DNA from 3 places in the Streptomyces hazeniae genome. Region 2 is predicted to be linked to each of the others. Evidence: predicted binding sites of a transcription regulator. Region 2 holds the regulator's gene; each other region holds the start of a gene.
What was found. Region 2 encodes HrcA, which represses chaperone genes, less so after heat shock. Its sites were predicted from a motif close to TTNGCACTCNGNNNNNCNGAGTGCNAA; they were not measured.
Positions count from the first base shown of each region.

Region 1: a site for HrcA is predicted at 1,701-1,727, ahead of groL (chaperonin GroEL). Genes of this name have one in related genera too.
Region 3: a site for HrcA is predicted at 2,887-2,913, ahead of RM572_RS11700 (FmdB family zinc ribbon protein). Genes of this name have one in related genera too.

Region 1 is NZ_JAVREQ010000004.1:102,988-108,456, forward strand. It holds gene groL (chaperonin GroEL) at 1-1,540, opposite strand, end outside; gene RM572_RS06865 (cold-shock protein) at 1,864-2,067, opposite strand; gene RM572_RS06870 (MoaD/ThiS family protein) at 2,504-2,782, opposite strand; gene thrC (threonine synthase) at 2,869-4,182, opposite strand; SAM riboswitch class I at 4,200-4,340, opposite strand; gene RM572_RS06880 (glucosyl-3-phosphoglycerate synthase) at 4,572-5,469, shown strand, end outside.
Region 2 is NZ_JAVREQ010000001.1:314,613-320,081, forward strand. It holds gene RM572_RS01680 (16S rRNA (uracil(1498)-N(3))-methyltransferase) at 1-630, opposite strand, end outside; gene RM572_RS01685 (nitronate monooxygenase) at 627-1,712, opposite strand; gene dnaJ (molecular chaperone DnaJ) at 1,802-2,932, opposite strand; gene hrcA (heat-inducible transcriptional repressor HrcA) at 2,933-3,949, opposite strand; gene RM572_RS01700 (MBL fold metallo-hydrolase) at 4,166-4,885, shown strand; gene RM572_RS01705 (DUF3097 domain-containing protein) at 4,908-5,469, shown strand, end outside.
Region 3 is NZ_JAVREQ010000008.1:165,161-170,629, forward strand. It holds gene RM572_RS11680 (hypothetical protein) at 1-6, shown strand, start outside; gene mscL (large conductance mechanosensitive channel protein MscL) at 89-616, opposite strand; gene RM572_RS11690 (RcpC/CpaB family pilus assembly protein) at 719-1,405, opposite strand; gene RM572_RS11695 (S-methyl-5'-thioadenosine phosphorylase) at 1,663-2,493, opposite strand; gene RM572_RS11700 (FmdB family zinc ribbon protein) at 2,527-2,877, opposite strand; gene RM572_RS11705 (potassium/proton antiporter) at 3,058-4,542, opposite strand; gene RM572_RS11710 (penicillin acylase family protein) at 4,956-5,469, shown strand, end outside.

The sequences.
Region 1 (5,469 bases), on a different contig from region 2:
TGGTGAGGAACAGCGCCGCGATGGAGGCGGCGTTCTGCAGCGCGGAACGCGTCACCTTGGCGGGGTCGATGATGCCCTCGGCGATCATGTCGACGTACTCGCCGCTCGCGGCGTTCAGGCCGTGACCGACGGGCAGGTTGCGCACCTTCTCGACGATGACGCCACCCTCGAGACCGCCGTTGACGGCGATCTGCTTCAGCGGAGCCTCCAGCGCCAGCTTGACGGCCTGGGCACCGGTGGCCTCGTCGCCGTCCAGCTCGAGCTTCTCGAAGACCGAGGAGGCCTGGAGCAGGGCCACGCCACCGCCGGCGACGATGCCCTCCTCGACGGCCGCCTTGGCGTTGCGCACGGCGTCCTCGATGCGGTGCTTGCGCTCCTTGAGCTCCACCTCGGTGGCGGCGCCGGCCTTGATGACGGCCACGCCGCCGGCCAGCTTCGCGAGGCGCTCCTGAAGCTTCTCGCGGTCGTAGTCCGAGTCGGAGTTGTCGATCTCGGCACGGATCTGGTTGACCCGGCCCTGGACCTGCTCACTGTCGCCGGCACCGTCGACGATGGTGGTCTCGTCCTTGGTGATGACGACCTTGCGGGCGCGGCCGAGCAGCTCGACACCGGCGTTCTCCAGCTTGAGGCCGACCTCCTCGGAGATGACCTGGCCGCCGGTGAGGATGGCGATGTCGCCGAGCATGGCCTTGCGACGGTCGCCGAAGCCCGGGGCCTTGACCGCGACGGACTTGAAGGTGCCGCGGATCTTGTTCACCACGAGGGTGGACAGGGCCTCGCCCTCGACGTCCTCCGCGATGATCAGCAGCGGCTTGCCCGACTGCATGACCTTCTCCAGCAGCGGAAGGAGGTCCTTCACGTTGCCGACCTTGGAGTTGACGATGAGGATGTACGGGTCCTCGAGCTCCGCCTCCATGCGCTCCATGTCGGTGGCGAAGTAGGCGGAGATGTAGCCCTTGTCGAAGCGCATGCCCTCGGTGAGCTCCAGCTCCAGCCCGAAGGTCTGCGACTCCTCGACGGTGATGACGCCTTCCTTGCCGACCTTGTCCATGGCCTCGGCGATCAGCTCGCCGATCTGGGGGTCGGCGGCGGAGATGGAGGCCGTGGAGGCGATCTGCTCCTTGGTCTCCACGTCCTTGGCCTGCTCCAGCAGGGCGGCGGAGACGGCCTCGGTGGCGCGCTCGATGCCGCGCTTCAGCGCCATCGGGTTGGCGCCGGCGGCGACGTTGCGGAGACCCTCGCGGACCAGCGCCTGGGCGAGAACGGTCGCGGTCGTCGTGCCGTCACCGGCGACGTCGTCCGTCTTCTTCGCGACCTCCTTGACCAGCTCGGCGCCGATCTTCTCGTAGGAGTCCTCGAGCTCGATCTCCTTGGCGATGGAGACACCGTCGTTGGTGATGGTGGGAGCGCCCCACTTCTTCTCCAGCACGACGTTCCGGCCCTTGGGGCCGAGCGTGACCTTGACGGCGTCGGCGAGCTGGTTCATCCCGCGCTCGAGGCCGCGCCGCGCCTCCTCGTCGAACGCGATGATCTTGGCCATGGAAGTGGTCCTCCGGGACTCGGGTGGGGTTCGAAGGACCGTGCCGGCGCCCGCGACGGACGACCTGCGGACCCGGCGGTTCCTTGCCCCGCCCGGCCTGCGGGCCTCACCGGACCCGGTCCTGCTGTCACTCTCACCTTCAGAGTGCTAACGCCAATGATTAGCACTCTCCCCCCTCGAGTGCAAGCGTCCACCGCACCCCGGGACGACCGGGAGGAGAGCACCCCGACCCCGCGGCACCCGACGGACACGAGCAGGGCCCGCACCTCCGGGTGGAGGTGCGGGCCCTGCTGTCGGTTACGTCGGTCGGTACCGGTCGGCGCTCAGCCGGTCACGCGGACCATGTCCGCCTGCGGCCCCTTCTGACCCTGCGAGATCTCGAACTCGACCCGCTGTCCTTCGTCCAGGGTGCGGTAGCCGTCCATCTGGATCGCGCTGTAGTGGACGAACACGTCCGCACCACCGTCGACCGCGATGAAGCCGTAGCCCTTCTCCGCGTTGAACCACTTGACGGTGCCCTGAGCCATTGCAAACTCCCCTATTACTGGCCCTTGCACGAGCCCACACTTCGCGGACCCGGGTCAGACCTCACCCCCGGCGGAGCCGGTGGCGTGCGCCGGAACGCGTCGACCGCCGCTGAATGTATCTGTCCGAACGCCGTCTGCAACAGGTCAGGCGGACGAGAAATCGGGGCACGACACTTCACGGAATGTGGGGAGAAAGTGCGGGAAAGCGGGGCAATCGTGAAGAGGCAAACCGGCACAGGCGCGGCAAAAGAGACATCGAATTCGCGCAGAAGTTGTCGCGTTCTCATATGCGCGCGGCATTCACAGAAGGGGAACGGCTTCACTCTACTCCCTCGCGGAACGCGGAATCGCCCCCTCCGTTTCCGTGTCGGAGGAGGCGATTCCGTTCCCGCACGCTTCCTGCGCGGTTCCCCGCGCCGTTCCGCGCGCCGGGGCGTCAGCAGCCGCCGGCGACCGCCGGGATGATCGAGACGCCCGCGCCGTCCGGCGTCGGCGTCTGAAGGCCCTCGGCGAAGCGCACGTCGTCGTCGTTCACGTAGACGTTCACGAAGCGGCGCAGCTTGCCGGAGTCGTCCAGGACGCGGGCGCCGATGCCGGTGTGGTTCTTCTCGAGGTCGGCCAGCACCTCGGCCAGCGTGACCCCCTCGGCCGGGACCTCGGCCCGGCCGCCGGTGTAGGTGCGCAGGATGGTCGGGATGCGGACGTTGACGCTCATGGGTTCACCTTCCGTGGGTTCGGAGTGCGCAGCAGTGCGCAGCAGGGGGACGCGGCGGCACGACGCCGCGGGACGCCCGCGCCGCGTCAGGCCAGGCCCGCGGCGCGGAACGCGTCCAGGCTGGGGCGGATGGTCGCGCTGGGCCGGGCGGCGTCCGCGACGGCGTCCAGCGTCTTCAGCCCGTCACCGGTGTTCAGCACCACCGTGTTCAGCGACGGGTCCAGCAGGCCGTCCTCGATCAGCTTCCGGGTGACGCCGACGGTCACCCCGCCCGCCGTCTCCGCGAAGATGCCCTCGGTGCGGGCCAGCAGCGTGATGGCGTCGACGATCTGCGCGTCGGTGACGTCCTCCACCGCGCCGCCGGTGCGCCGCGCGATGTCCAGCACGTACGGGCCGTCCGCCGGGTTGCCGATGGCCAGGGACTTCGCGATCGTGTCCGGCTTCACCGGTCGTACGACGTCGTGGCCGTCCTTGAAGGCGCGGGAGACCGGGGAGCAGCCCTCGGCCTGCGCGCCGAAGATCCGGTACGGCTTGTCCGCGACGAGGCCGAGCGCGATCAGCTCCTTGAACCCCTTGTCGATCTTGGTGAGCTGCGAGCCGGACGCGATCGGGATGACGATCTGGTCGGGCAGCTCCCAGCCGAGCTGCTCCGCGATCTCGTACGCCAGGGTCTTGGAGCCCTCGCCGTAGTAGGGGCGCAGGTTGACGTTGACGAAGCCCCAGCCCTCGCCCAGCGGGTCGCCGATCAGCTCGGAGCAGAAACGGTTCACGTCGTCGTACGTGCCCTCGATGCCGACCAGGTCACCGCCGTAGACGGCGGCCATCACGACCTTGCCCTGCTCCAGGTCGTGCGGGATGAACACGCAGGACCGGAAGCCTGCACGGGCCGCGGCGGCGCCGACCGCGCCGGCCAGGTTGCCCGTGGAGGAGCAGGAGAGGGTGGTGAAGCCGAAGGCGCGGGCCGCCTCGACGGCGATGGCGACGACCCGGTCCTTGAAGGAGTGCGTCGGGTTTCCGGAGTCGTCCTTGACGTGGAGCGTGCCGCCCGCCGCGGCGACGCCCAGTTCGCGGGCCAGGTTGTCGGCCTTCACCAGCCGGGTGAACCCGGGGTCGGTGTTCGGCTGGTCCGCGACGTCGGCGGGGACGGGCAGCAGCGGCGCGTAGCGCCAGATGCTCGCCGGACCGGCCTCGATCCGCTTCCGCAGGCCCTCCGGGTCGCCGGTCGGCAGGTCGTACGCGACCTCCAGCGGACCGAAACACTCCTCGCAGGCGAAGAGCGGCCCCAGCGGGTTGCGGGCGCCGCACTCGCGACAGGACAGAGCGACGGCGGGACCGAGTGAGACGTCGGCGGCAGCGGTGGCGGCGGTGTCGGCGGACTGCTCGGGAGCTTGCACAGCCATGAAGGCGAGGCCCTTTCTCCTCATCTTCCCCGTGGCGTATCTCGCCACGAGCCGGAATTGGCACCTTCCCTAGCCGGGGGCCCGCCTGGATGCGCGAGACCGGCTGGAGGGTTGCCGGGGCTTCATCGGGCCGTTCCCTCTGCCCCTCTGGATGAGCGGTGTGAAGTTGTGGGTCGGGTCACTCGGACCCGTGCGTCCGACCCCGGCATGTCCGGGCCGGTCGCGTTGTTCAAGACTGTAGCCCAAGGCCCCCGCCCCGCCTGCGGGGTGTCCGCACCGCGAGACGCGGTGCCCGCAGTGCGGTCGCAGCGGCGCCGTACGCTCGCGCGGCGGCACGCTGGAGCGGGGGCGGGTTCCCACACCTACAGGAAAGCAGCAGGAGAGCAGACGTGCTGGACGAGGTCCGCGACTGGCTGGACCGCCGCTCCTGGGCGGCGGCAGACCGCCCGCTCCCGGCGCTCGCCGCGGCGAAACGCGCCGCCGGGCCGGCCGGCGGCGTCAGCGTCGTGCTGCCCGCCCTCGACGAGGAGGCCACCGTCGGCGAGATCGTCGCCGTGATCCGCCGCGATCTGATGGACGGTCCTCATCCGCTGGTCGACGAGCTGCTCGTGCTCGACTCCGGCTCCACCGACCGTACGGCGGAGGTCGCCGCCGCGGCCGGCGCGAAGGTGGTGCACCGCGACGAGGTGCTGCCACGGGTCCCCGCCGTCCTCGGCAAGGGCGAGGTGCTCTGGCGCTCGCTGCTCGCGACCAGCGGCGAGATCGTCTGCTTCGTCGACGCCGACCTGCGGGACTTCTCCGCCGACTTCGTCTCCGGCATCGTCGGCCCGCTGCTCACCGATCCCGGCCTGCAACTGGTCAAGGCGATGTACGACCGGCCGTTCGGCGACAGTCCGGAGGGCGGCGGCCGGGTCACCGAACTGGTCGCCCGGCCCCTGCTCAACCTCCACTGGCCGCGCCTCGCGGGCTTCGTCCAGCCGCTCGGCGGCGAGTACGCGGCGCGGCGCACGCTCCTGGAACGGCTGCCGTTCCCCGTCGGCTACGGCGTGGAGCTGGGCCTGCTGGTGGACGCGCTCGGCCTGGCGGGCCTGGACGCGCTGGCCCAGGTGGACGTCGGCGTCCGGCGGCACCGGCACCAGGACGGTCAGGCGCTGGGACGGATGGCCGCGGCCATCCTCCGCACGGCGGAGGTGCGGCTGCCCCGCGGGAGCGACGGGCTCGCGGTGCGGCACCGCCTGACGCAGTTCGCCCGCGCGGACGCGGGCGGCTTCGCCGCCCGGACCTTCG
Region 2 (5,469 bases):
CAGCTCCTCCGGGGAGACGCCCCCCTCGGGACCGACGACCAGCACGACGTCCCCGTCCACCGGGAGCGGAGCGGTGGCCAGCGGCGCGGCACCCTCCTCGTGCAGCACGGCGGCGAACGCGGCACCGGACAGCAGCGGCGCCACCTGCGCGGTCGTGGCCGGTTCGGCGACGTGCGGAAACCGCAGGCGCCGGGACTGCTTGCCCGCCTCGCGCGCGGTGGCACGCCACTTCGCCAGCGACTTGGCGGCGCGTTCGCCGCGCCACTGCGTGATGCACCGGGACGCCGCCCAGGGCACGATCACGTCCACGCCGGTCTCCGTCATCGTCTCCACGGCCAGCTCGCCCCGGTCGCCCTTGGGCAGCGCCTGCACGACGGTGATCCGGGGACGGGGTACGGGCTCGGACCGGACGTCGGTGACGGCGACCTCCAGCCGGTCCTTGCCCTCGACGGCGGCGACCGTGCCGTGGGCACCGGTGCCCGCGCCGTCGGTGAGGACGATCGACTCGCCCACACGCATGCGCCGCACGGAGACGGCGTGCCGGCCCTCCGGACCCGTCAGCCACACGCTGCCGGCCCCGGTGAGGGGCGGCGCGTCCGGCCCGTCGAGCAGGAACACGGGAGCGGTCACGCCTCCACCTCCCGTCCCGTCGACGCGGCGCGGGCGGAGGCCAGTTCACCGGCGAGCACCTCGACGAGCCGCGCGGCGGGCATCGTACGGGCCAGCCGGTGGCCCTGGCCCGCCCACAGCGCCAGACCCTGCGGGTCGCCGGCCTTCCCGGCGGCACGGCGCAGGCCGGTGGTGAGGTGGTGGACGTCCGGGTAGGCGGCGGGGGCGTGCGGACCGTGCTCGCGCACGAACCGGTTGACCAGGGCGCGCGCCGGGCGCCCGGAGAAGGCACGGGTCAGCTCCGTGCGGTCGTAGAGCGGGTCCGTCAGCGCCCGCTTGTGCTCGGCGTGCGCACCGGACTCGGGACACACCAGGAACGCGGTGCCGAGCTGAGCGGCGCTCGCACCGGCAGCCAGCACCGCGGCGATCTGCGACCCGCGCATCAGCCCGCCGGCGGCGACCAGCGGCAGGCGCACCGCCTCGCCGACGAGGGCCAGCAGCGTGAGCAGTCCGGTCGCGCGGCAGCCGCCGTCCGCCGCCGGGTCGTCGTGGTGGGTGCCCTGGTGGCCGCCCGCCTCCGCGCCCTGCACGCACACCGCGGCGGCGCCGCGGTCCTGGGCGGTGAGCGCCTCGTCCACGGAGGTGACCGTGACGACCGTCGACGTGCCCGCCTCCGCGAAGCGGCGCAGCACGCGCTCCTCGGGGCAGCCGAAGGTGAACGACACCAGCGGCACGGGGTGCTGGAGGAGGATCGCGACCTTCGCGTCGTAGGCGTCGCTGCCGCCCCGGTCGGTGTCGCCGAGTGCGGCGTCGTAGCGGTCCGCCTCGGGGGCGAGACGCTCGCGGTAGGCGGCCACGGCAGCCGGCCCGGCGACCGGCTCCTGGGGCAGGAAGAGGTTGACGCCGAAGGGGCGGGGAGTGAGCCGGCGCAGGTGGCGCGTCTCCTCGTACATGGCCTCCGGCGTCTTGTAGCCGGCGGCGAGCATGCCGAGACCGCCGGCCCCACTGACGGCGGCGGCGAGTTCCGGGGTGGAGGCGCCGCCCGCCATGGGGGCCTGGACGACCGGATGACGCAGCAGGGGGAGGGAGAGGTCGGGGGCCATGTGACCATCCTGTCACGCCCCGTACGCCACCCCGGGCGGGGGCGGCGGTCGCACGCCCACCCGGCGGGCGGGCGTGCGACCCGGCGGGGTCAACGGCCGTTGAACGCGTCCTTGAGGCGGTGGAAGAGGCCCTGCTGCCCCGGCTGGAACTGGCCCTGGGGACGTTCCTCGCCGCGCAGCGTCGCCAGGCGCCGCAGCAGGTCCTCCTGCTCCGGATCCAGCTTGCTCGGCGTCGTCACCTCGACGTGGACGATGAGCTGGCCGCGGCCGCCGCCGCGCAGGTGCGTGATGCCGCGCTCGTGCAGCGGGATCGACTGGCCGGACTGGGTGCCGGGCCGGATGTCGATCTCGTCCATGCCGTCCAGCGTCTCCAGCGGCACCTTCGTGCCGAGAGCGGCCGCCGTCATCGGGATGGTGACCGTGCAGTGCAGGTCGTCGCCGCGGCGCTGGAAGACCGAGTGCGGGGTCTCGTGGATCTCGACGTAGAGGTCGCCTGCCGGACCGCCGCCCGGGCCGACCTCGCCCTCGCCGGCGAGCTGGATGCGCGTGCCGTTGTCGACGCCGGCCGGGATCTTGACCGTGAGGGTGCGCCGCGAGCGCACCCGGCCGTCGCCGGCGCACTCGGGGCACGGCGTGGGCACGACCGTGCCGAAGCCCTGGCACTGCGGGCACGGGCGCGAGGTCATGACCTGGCCGAGGAAGGAGCGGGTCACCTGCGAGACCTCGCCGCGGCCGCGGCACATGTCGCAGGTCTGCGCCGACGTGCCCGGTGCGGCACCCTCGCCGGAGCAGCTGCCGCACACGGTGGCGGTGTCGACCTGGATCTCCTTGGTGGTGCCGAACGCGGCCTCGTTCAGGTCGATGTCCAGCCGGATCATCGCGTCCTGGCCGCGCCGGGTGCGCGAGCGCGGGCCGCGCTGGGACGCCGTGCCGAAGAAGGCGTCCATGATGTCGGAGAAGTTGCCGAAGCCACCGCCGCCGAAGCCGCCCGCGCCGCCGCCGGGACCCGCCGGGTCGCCGCCGAGGTCGTAGACCTGCTTCTTCTGCGGGTCGGAGAGCACCTCGTACGCGGTGTTGATCTCCTTGAACCGGTCCTGCGTCTTCGGGTCCGGGTTCACGTCCGGGTGCAGTTCGCGCGCCAGCCTGCGGAAGGCCTTCTTGATCTCGTCCTGCGAGGCGTCGCGCTGCACGCCGAGGACGGAGTAGTAGTCCGTCGCCACTTAGCTCTCCGCCAGGATCTGTCCGACGTAACGTGCCACTGCGCGTACCGCTCCCATCGTTCCGGGGTAGTCCATCCGGGTCGGCCCCACCACGCCGAGCTTGGCGACCGCCTCGTCGCCCGAACCGTAACCGACCGAAACCACGGATGTGGAACTCAGCCCCTCGTGAGCGTTCTCGTGACCGATTCGCACGGTCATGCCCGAGTCGGTGGCCTCGCCGAGCAGCTTCAGCAGGACGACCTGCTCCTCCAGCGCCTCCAGCACGGGCCGGATGGTGAGCGGGAAGTCGTGGCCGAAGCGGGTGAGATTGGCGGTGCCGCCGATCATCAGCCGCTCCTCGGTCTCCTCGACCAGCGTCTCCAGCAGGGTGGCGAGAACGGTGGAGACGGTGCCGCGGTCGTCCGCGTCGAAGGAGTCGGGGAGGTCCTGCACCAGCCGGGGCACGTCGGTGAAGCGCTGGCCGGCGGTGCGGCCGTTGAGCCGTGCGCGCAGGTCGGCGACGGTGTTCTCGCCGATCGGCGCGGGACAGTCGACCATGCGCTGCTCGACACGTCCGGTGTCGGTGATCAGCACCAGCATCAGGCGGGCCGGCGCGAGGGCCAGCAGCTCCACGTGCCGCACCGTCGAGCGGGTCAGCGACGGGTACTGCACCACCGCGACCTGCCGGGTGAGCTGCGCGAGCAGCCGCACGGTGCGGCCGACGACGTCGTCCAGGTCGACGGCGCCGTCGAGGAAGTTGTGGATCGCGCGGCGCTCCGGCGAGGACAGCGGCTTGACGCCCGCCAACTGGTCGACGAAGAGCCGGTAGCCCTTGTCGGTGGGGATGCGTCCGGCGCTGGTGTGCGGCTGCGCGATGTAGCCCTCGTCCTCGAGCGCCGACATGTCGTTGCGCACGGTCGCCGGGGAGACCTTCAGGTTGTGCCGCTCCGTGAGCGCCTTCGAGCCGACGGGCTCCTCGGTGCCGACGTAGTCCTGGACGATGGCGCGCAGCACCTCGAGTCTGCGTTCACTGAGCACGCGCACACCTCCGTCCCAGGGCCGTCCGCCGTGCTGCCCGGCCGCTGCTGGCCTGGCACTCTCCTTGGTCGAGTGCCAGCGGTTTCCCAGCAAGTGTACGGCCGGGGGACGTGGCCGGGGCAAGGGCGGCTCCACTGCGGTTCGGTGGCGATTCCGTGGCGGTCGGGAGCGGGTCGGCGCGAGGACGCGGGGTGCGCCCCGTTAGCGTCGGAAGACATGGACATCGGTTGGGAAGAGCTCGCGCCGGGCGTGCTGCGCGCGCGGCTGCCGCGGTGGGACGCCACGGTGGGCGCCGTGGCGGGTGCGGAGGGAGCGCTCGTGGTCGACACCGGCTCCAGTCTGGCCGAGGGCGCTGCGGTCCGTACGGCGGTGCGCGAACGGCTCGGGCTGCCGGTGGCCCGGGTCGCGCTCACCCACGCGCACTTCGACCACGTGCTGGGCACCGCCGCCTTCGCGGGCGTGCAGGTGTACGGCGCGGTGGGGCTGGAGCGCGTCCTGCGGCACGACCGGGAGGCGATCCAGCGGGACGCGGTGCGGCACGGCCTGGACCCGGCCGCCGCGGCGCAGGCCACGGACGCCCTGGTGCTGCCCCAGCACGCGGTGAGCGGGGAACTGACACTGTCCCTCGGCGGCGGACGACAGGTGCTGCTCGCCAACGTGGGGCCCGGCCACACCGGCCACGACCTGGCCGTGCTGGTGCCGGGGCGCGAGCCCGGCGCGCGGGAGGTGGTGTTCTGCGGCGACCTGGTGGAGGAGTCCGGAGAACCGCAGGCCGGGCCGGACGCCCTGCCGGCCCGCTGGCCCGCCGCACTGGACCGGCTGCTGTCCCTCGGCGGCGAGGACGCGGTGTACGTGCCGGGGCACGGTGCGGTGGTCGAGGCGGCGTTCGTCCGCGCCCAACGCGACGCACTGGCACGGCGTTTCGCCCGGCCGTGACGCCTGCGGCCAGAATGGGCGGATGCGCAGCCGCCGGTACGACCCCGACCTCACCCCGCCCTGGAAGCGCCGCACGGCCGCGGTGCCCGAGGTGCCCGCCGACCCGGACCTCGTCGTGGAGGAGGCCGGGACCGGCTTCTGCGGCGCGGTGGTCCGGTGCGAGAAGACGGCGCAAGGGCCGACGGTGACGCTGGAGGACCGGTTCGGCAAGCACCGCGTGTTCCCGATGGAGCCGCGCGGCTTCCTGCTGGAGGGAGAGGTCGTCACCCTGGTGCGGCCCGCGTCCGTCGCCCCCGCGGCGCCTGCCGCCGCCGGGCGCACGGCTTCCGGCTCGGTCGCCGTGCCGGGTGCACGGGCCCGCGTCGCACGGGCCGGACGGCTCTATGTGGAGGGGCGGCACGACGCGGAACTGGTGGAGAAGGTCTGGGGCGACGACCTGCGCGTCGAGGGCGTGGTGGTCGAGTACCTGGAGGGCGTCGACCACCTGGCCGGAATCGTGGACCTCTTCGGCCCCACCTCCGACGCACGGCTGGGCGTGCTCGTCGACCACCTGGTGCCCGGGTCGAAGGAGTCCCGGATCGCGG
Region 3 (5,469 bases), on a different contig from region 2:
CTCTGACCGGCCCCGCGGACCGCCGGCGGGGGAGCAGGAGCCCCGTCTCCCGGGCCGGCCCGGGAGACGCCTTCTTCCGGGCCGGCCGCTACTTCTTGTCGGTCGCTACCCCGTCGCCCGAAGCATCGGCGTTGCGCTGCGCGGCGACCTTGCCCGCCGCGTCGTCGGCCGAACCGTCGCGCTGCGCCACCAGCAGGTCCCGGATCTCCTTCAGCACGTCCACCTCGGTCGGGCCTGCCGGGGCCGGGGCGGGAGCCTGGGCCGCCTGCCGTTCCTTGTACCGGTTCATCGGCAGGACCATCAGGAAGTACACGACCGCGGCCGTGATCAGGAAGGTCAGCGCGGCACTGACCACTCCGCCCCAGCTGATCGGGATCCCGGAGATCACGTCGCCGGTCGCCGGGTCCACCTGGCAGTCGCCCTGCAGGCAGATCCGGTACTCGCTCAGGTCCTTGGAGCCGAGCGCGCCCACGACCGGGTTGATGAAGCCCTTCACCACCGAGTCGACGACCTTGGTGAAGGCCGCGCCGATGACGACGGCGACGGCCAGCTCGACCACGTTGCCCCGCATCAGGAAGGTCTTGAACCCGCCCACGACGCCTTGCTTCTCGCTCAACTGACTGCCTCTCCTCGCCCACGCTCACCGACAGGGAACGCCCGACACGGTGCCTGAGCGGCGGTGGCGCTGTCCAGCTGCGGTCACCCCTGGTCAGCATGGTCAGCACAATGTCACCGCCAGGGGTGACACGGCGGCGGCCCCGGCGAGGTCGGTCGCGGTGTCCCGGGACACCTCCAGCACGACCAGGCCGCCGCGCTGCGGCGAGCCGCCGACGGGCGGGCCGGGGTCGGACGGGTCTCTCGCCGGGCGGGGAGGCACCGCCTTGACCAGCGCGCGCCGGGTCACGATCCGGGCGCCGGACACCTCGGTCGCCCCGTCCGCGAGACCTCCGGCACGTACGGCCCCGGTCGCGATCACGTCGACCCGGTCACCGGGCCGCAGCAGCTCCACGGCGGCCGCGTCGGCGATGCGCACGGGCGCCGCGACCGTACGGCCGCCCGGCCCGGGCTGCGGCGCCGGGGCGCCCGGGGCGTCGCGCCGCTCCGCGGCCGCGCCCGCCGGGACGTCCCCGGCACCCGCCCCGGGCGGGGACGGCTCGGTACGCGCCGCCGTCAGAGAGGCGCAGGCGGCCGCCACCGCCAGACCGGCTGCAAGGAGGCGGCGCGGAGGGCGCAGCGTACGCCGCAGCCCCGGGCCACGCCGTCTGCGCCCCCGGCCGGCGAGGACCGGCGGGAAGTCCGCGACGCCGCCGCGTGGCGGCACCGCGGAGTCGGAGCAGCCCGGTGGCGCCATCGACGGGTACGGCCCGGCGAAGTGGGCGGGGAGGGAGGCACAGGATGAGGACATGCGTCACCACCTGACGTGGTCGGCCGTGAGAGGCGTTCGAGGCGTGAAAACCGTGAGAGCCGTACGAAGCCCGGTGCTTCGTACGGCTCTCACGGTGCACGATCACGGCGCGTCCCGCCGGAGGCTGTGGACGACGCGGTACCTGTGGACGACTCCGTCCCCCACAGGAGCGATGCAGCGGCTCACCCGCCGCACGAGCCCCGCTGCCCACCGTCCGGAGCGGATTCGCCCCGGCCGCCTCGGTCGCCTCGGTCGCCTCAGGGCAGCTTGATCCCCGGGTCCATCCCGTCCAGGGAGCGCCCGCACACGCAGTCCTGCTCGGCCGGCAGCAGCCCGACGGCGTCGAACAGCACCTCGCGCAGCCGCCCCACGTTCTCGCCGAAGACGCGCAGCACCTCCTCGTGGGAGACGCCCTCGCCGGTCTCGGCGCCCGCGTCCAGGTCCGTCACCAGGGTCATCGAGGCGTAGCAGAGCCCGAGTTCACGGGCCAGGACGGCTTCCGGATGACCGGTCATGCCGACCACCGACCAGCCCTGGGCCGCATGCCAACGGGACTCGGCGCGGGTGGAGAAGCGCGGCCCTTCGACGACGCAGAGCGTCCCCCCGTCGACGGGCTCCCAGGCGCGTCCGCGCGCGGCGGACAGCGCGGCCTGACGGCCGTGCTCGCAGTAGGGGTCGGCGAATCCGCAGTGCACCACGTTCGGCTGTGAGCCGTCGGGCAGCGGTTCGCCGTCGAAGAACGACTGCACGCGGGTCTTCGTACGGTCGACGAGCTGATCCGGGACCAGCAGCGTTCCGGGCCCGTACTCGGGGCGGAGGCCGCCCACCGCGCACGGGGCCAGTACCTGGCGCACGCCCGCGGACCGCAGCGCCCAGAGGTTCGCGCGGTAGTTGATGCGGTGCGGCGGCAGGTGGTGCTTGCGGCCGTGGCGGGGCAGGAAGGCGACGCTGCGGCCGCTGATCTCCCCGAGGAACAACGAGTCGCTCGGCGGGCCGTAGGGCGTGTCGACGGTGACCTCGGTCACGTCGTCGAGGAAGGAGTAGAACCCGGACCCGCCGATGACGCCGATCTCTGCTTGTGCGGTCATGCGGCTCACCCTACGGTTCCGCCGCGCTCCCGGTCAGGCCGCGGAGGAAGGAGCAGGGGACTTCGCAGAGCTCTTGCCGGAGCCCTTGTCCTTCGAGCCGCTCTTGGCGGAGGAGTCCGCGGAACCGGACGACGTGTCCGAGGAACCGTTCGACGACGAGGACGAGGACGAGGCCGTGGACGACGAGGCCGTGCTGCCCGACGAGGAGCCGCGGCTGTCGTTCCGGTAGAAGCCCGAGCCCTTGAACACGATGCCGACCGCCGAGAACACCTTCTTCAGGCGTCCCTTGCAGCCCGGGCACTCGGTCAGCGAGTCATCGGTGAACTTCTGCACCACCTCGAGGCCATCGCCGCACTCGGTGCACTGGTACTGATACGTCGGCACTTCTTCCTCCTGGCACTCTTCCCTGTGGAGTGCTAACGACGCTCCATCGTGCAGTATTTCCGTCCCGTAGTCCACCGCGCGCGCACCGGACATGGATCACAGAACGGCCGGGCGCGGACGCCGCAGGGGGATGGGGCCACGGGCCGCGATCCCCGGTGGCGCCCTGCCCTGCGCCCGCCGTCAGCGGTCCCCGGCCGCCGTGCTGCCGCCCGTGCCGAGCCAGCCCGCCAGCTTGCCGCCCCGGTTCACCGCGAGCAGCCGCCGCTCCGCCGCGTCCCGCACCGCGTCCGTGGTGACGACCAGCAGGTCGTCGCCGTGCCGCAGCACCGTGGACGGCAGCGGCACGAAGCTCGTGCCCGCCCGCACCACCAGGGTCACCGCCGCGCCGGGAGGCAGCCGCAGCTCCGTGACCTCCACGCCGTGCATGCGCGACGTCTCGCCCACGCTCATCGACAGCATGTGGCCGCGCAGCCGCTCCAGCGGCGCCGACTCGAGGTCGATGTCCGCGGGCCCGCGCGCCTCCTCCATCCGGAGTTTCCGTGCGACCCAGGGCAGTGTCGGGCCCTGGACCAGGGTGAAGATCACGACCAGCACGAAGACGATGTTGAAGATCCGCTCGCTGCTGGGCACCCCGGCCACCATCGGGATGGTGGCCAGCACGATGGGCACCGCGCCGCGCAGCCCGGCCCAGGAGAGCAGCGCCTGGTCCTTCCAGGACCACCGGAACGGCAACAGGCCGACCACCACCGAAAGCGGCCGGGCGACGAGGGTCAGCGCCAGTCCGACGGCGATCGCCGGCAGCACGTCGTCGCCCAGGTCGTGCGGCGTGACCAGCAGCCCGAGCAGCACGAACAGGCTGATCTGCGCCAGCCACGCGACGCCGTCGGCGAAGCCCCGCACGGCCGGGCGGTGCGGGAGGTTGGCGTTCCCCAGCACCAGGGCGGTGATGTAGACGGAGAGGAAGCCGCTGCCGTGCAGCGTGGCGCCGCCCGCGTAGGAGAGGACGCAGAGCGCCATGACGGCGATCGGGTAGAGGCCGGACGCCGGCAGCGCCACGCGGCGCAGCCCGAACGCGCCGAGGCGGCCCACCAGGATGCCGGTGACCGCGCCGATCGCCAGCTCCATGACGATCGTCGCGATCAGTACGTACCAGCTCTGCGGCTCGTGTTCGAGAGCGGAGAGGGCGACGACGAGGATGACCACCGGTGCGTCGTTGAAGCCCGACTCGGCCTCCAGCGTGCCGGTGATCCGCTGCGGCAGCGGTACCCGGCGCAGCACGGAGAAGACGGCCGCGGCGTCGGTGGAGGACACCACGGCGCCGATGATGAGGGCGAGCCGCCACTCCAGCCCGATGAGGTAGTGCGCGGAGACGGCGACCACCCCGACGCTGACCGCGACGCCGACCGTGGCCAGCGTGGCGGCCGCGGGGACCGAGCGCCGGATGTCGCGCCACTTGGTGCCCAGTCCGCCCTCGGCAAGGATCACGACGAGAGCGGCGTAGCCGAGGGTCCGGGTGAGTTCGGCGTCCTCGAATTCGAGGCCGAGCACGTCCTGGCCCATGAGGATGCCGATCCCGAGGTAGACCAGCAGGCTGGGCAGGCCCGTGCGTGCGGACAGGCGCACCGCGGCCATGGCGAGGAGCAGGACGGCGGCGCTGATCAGCATGATCTGGTTGAGCTGCTCGACAGTCAGGGGCCGCTCCTCCCACTCGTTCGTTTGAGTAGCTAACAATTTACCATCGCTTGACCGTCGGCCGGCTGCCGGGGCCGGTGCCCGGACCGCCTCCCGCCGGTCGGGCCCCGAACCGCACGGCACCCTCCTCCAGATCCGCGCGCCCGCGGACACCGTGCGCCCGCTGGCACCGGCACCGGTGGTGCGACGTGCGGCATGCGACGTGCGACCTGCGAACGTCCGGCGCCCGGGGGCTCGGAGCCGGGGTCCCCTCCCATTCTCGGCTCCAGCGCCCCCACACGCGCCCAGACTTGCCCTCTGCGCTGACTCCCTTTCGGAGCCGTCACCGGCTCGGCCTATGGTTGCTCCAGCAGTCGAAGGATCACCCCTGCCCTCGAAGGACAGCGATGCCCGCCAAGAAGCCCCCACGACGCGCCCGCCTGATCGTGATCGCAGTCGTGCTGCTGCTCGTGGCAGGCATCGGTTACGGCACCTACTGGAGCGTCGGCACCGTCCGCAACTCCTTCCCGCAGACGACGGGTTCGCTGGAGATCGACGGCCTCTCCGACCGGGTCACCGTCAAGCGCGGCGAGCACGGCGTTCCGCAGGTCTACGCCGACAGCGCGCACGACCTGTTCATGGCGCAGGGCTTCGTACACGCCCAGGACCGGTTCTGGGAGATGGACGTCCGCCGCCACACCACCTCCGGCCGGCTGTCGGAGCTGTTCGGCGAGAGCCAGGTGCGTACCGACGCCTTCCTGCGCACGCTGGGCTGGCGCGAGGTCGCCGAGCGCGAGTTCGAGAAGCTGGACCCCGACACCAGGGCCTACCTCAAGGCGTACGCCGACGGGGTCAACGCCTACCTCGCGGACAACAAGGGCTCCGAACTCTCCGTCGAGCACGCCGCGCTGAAGCTGGACA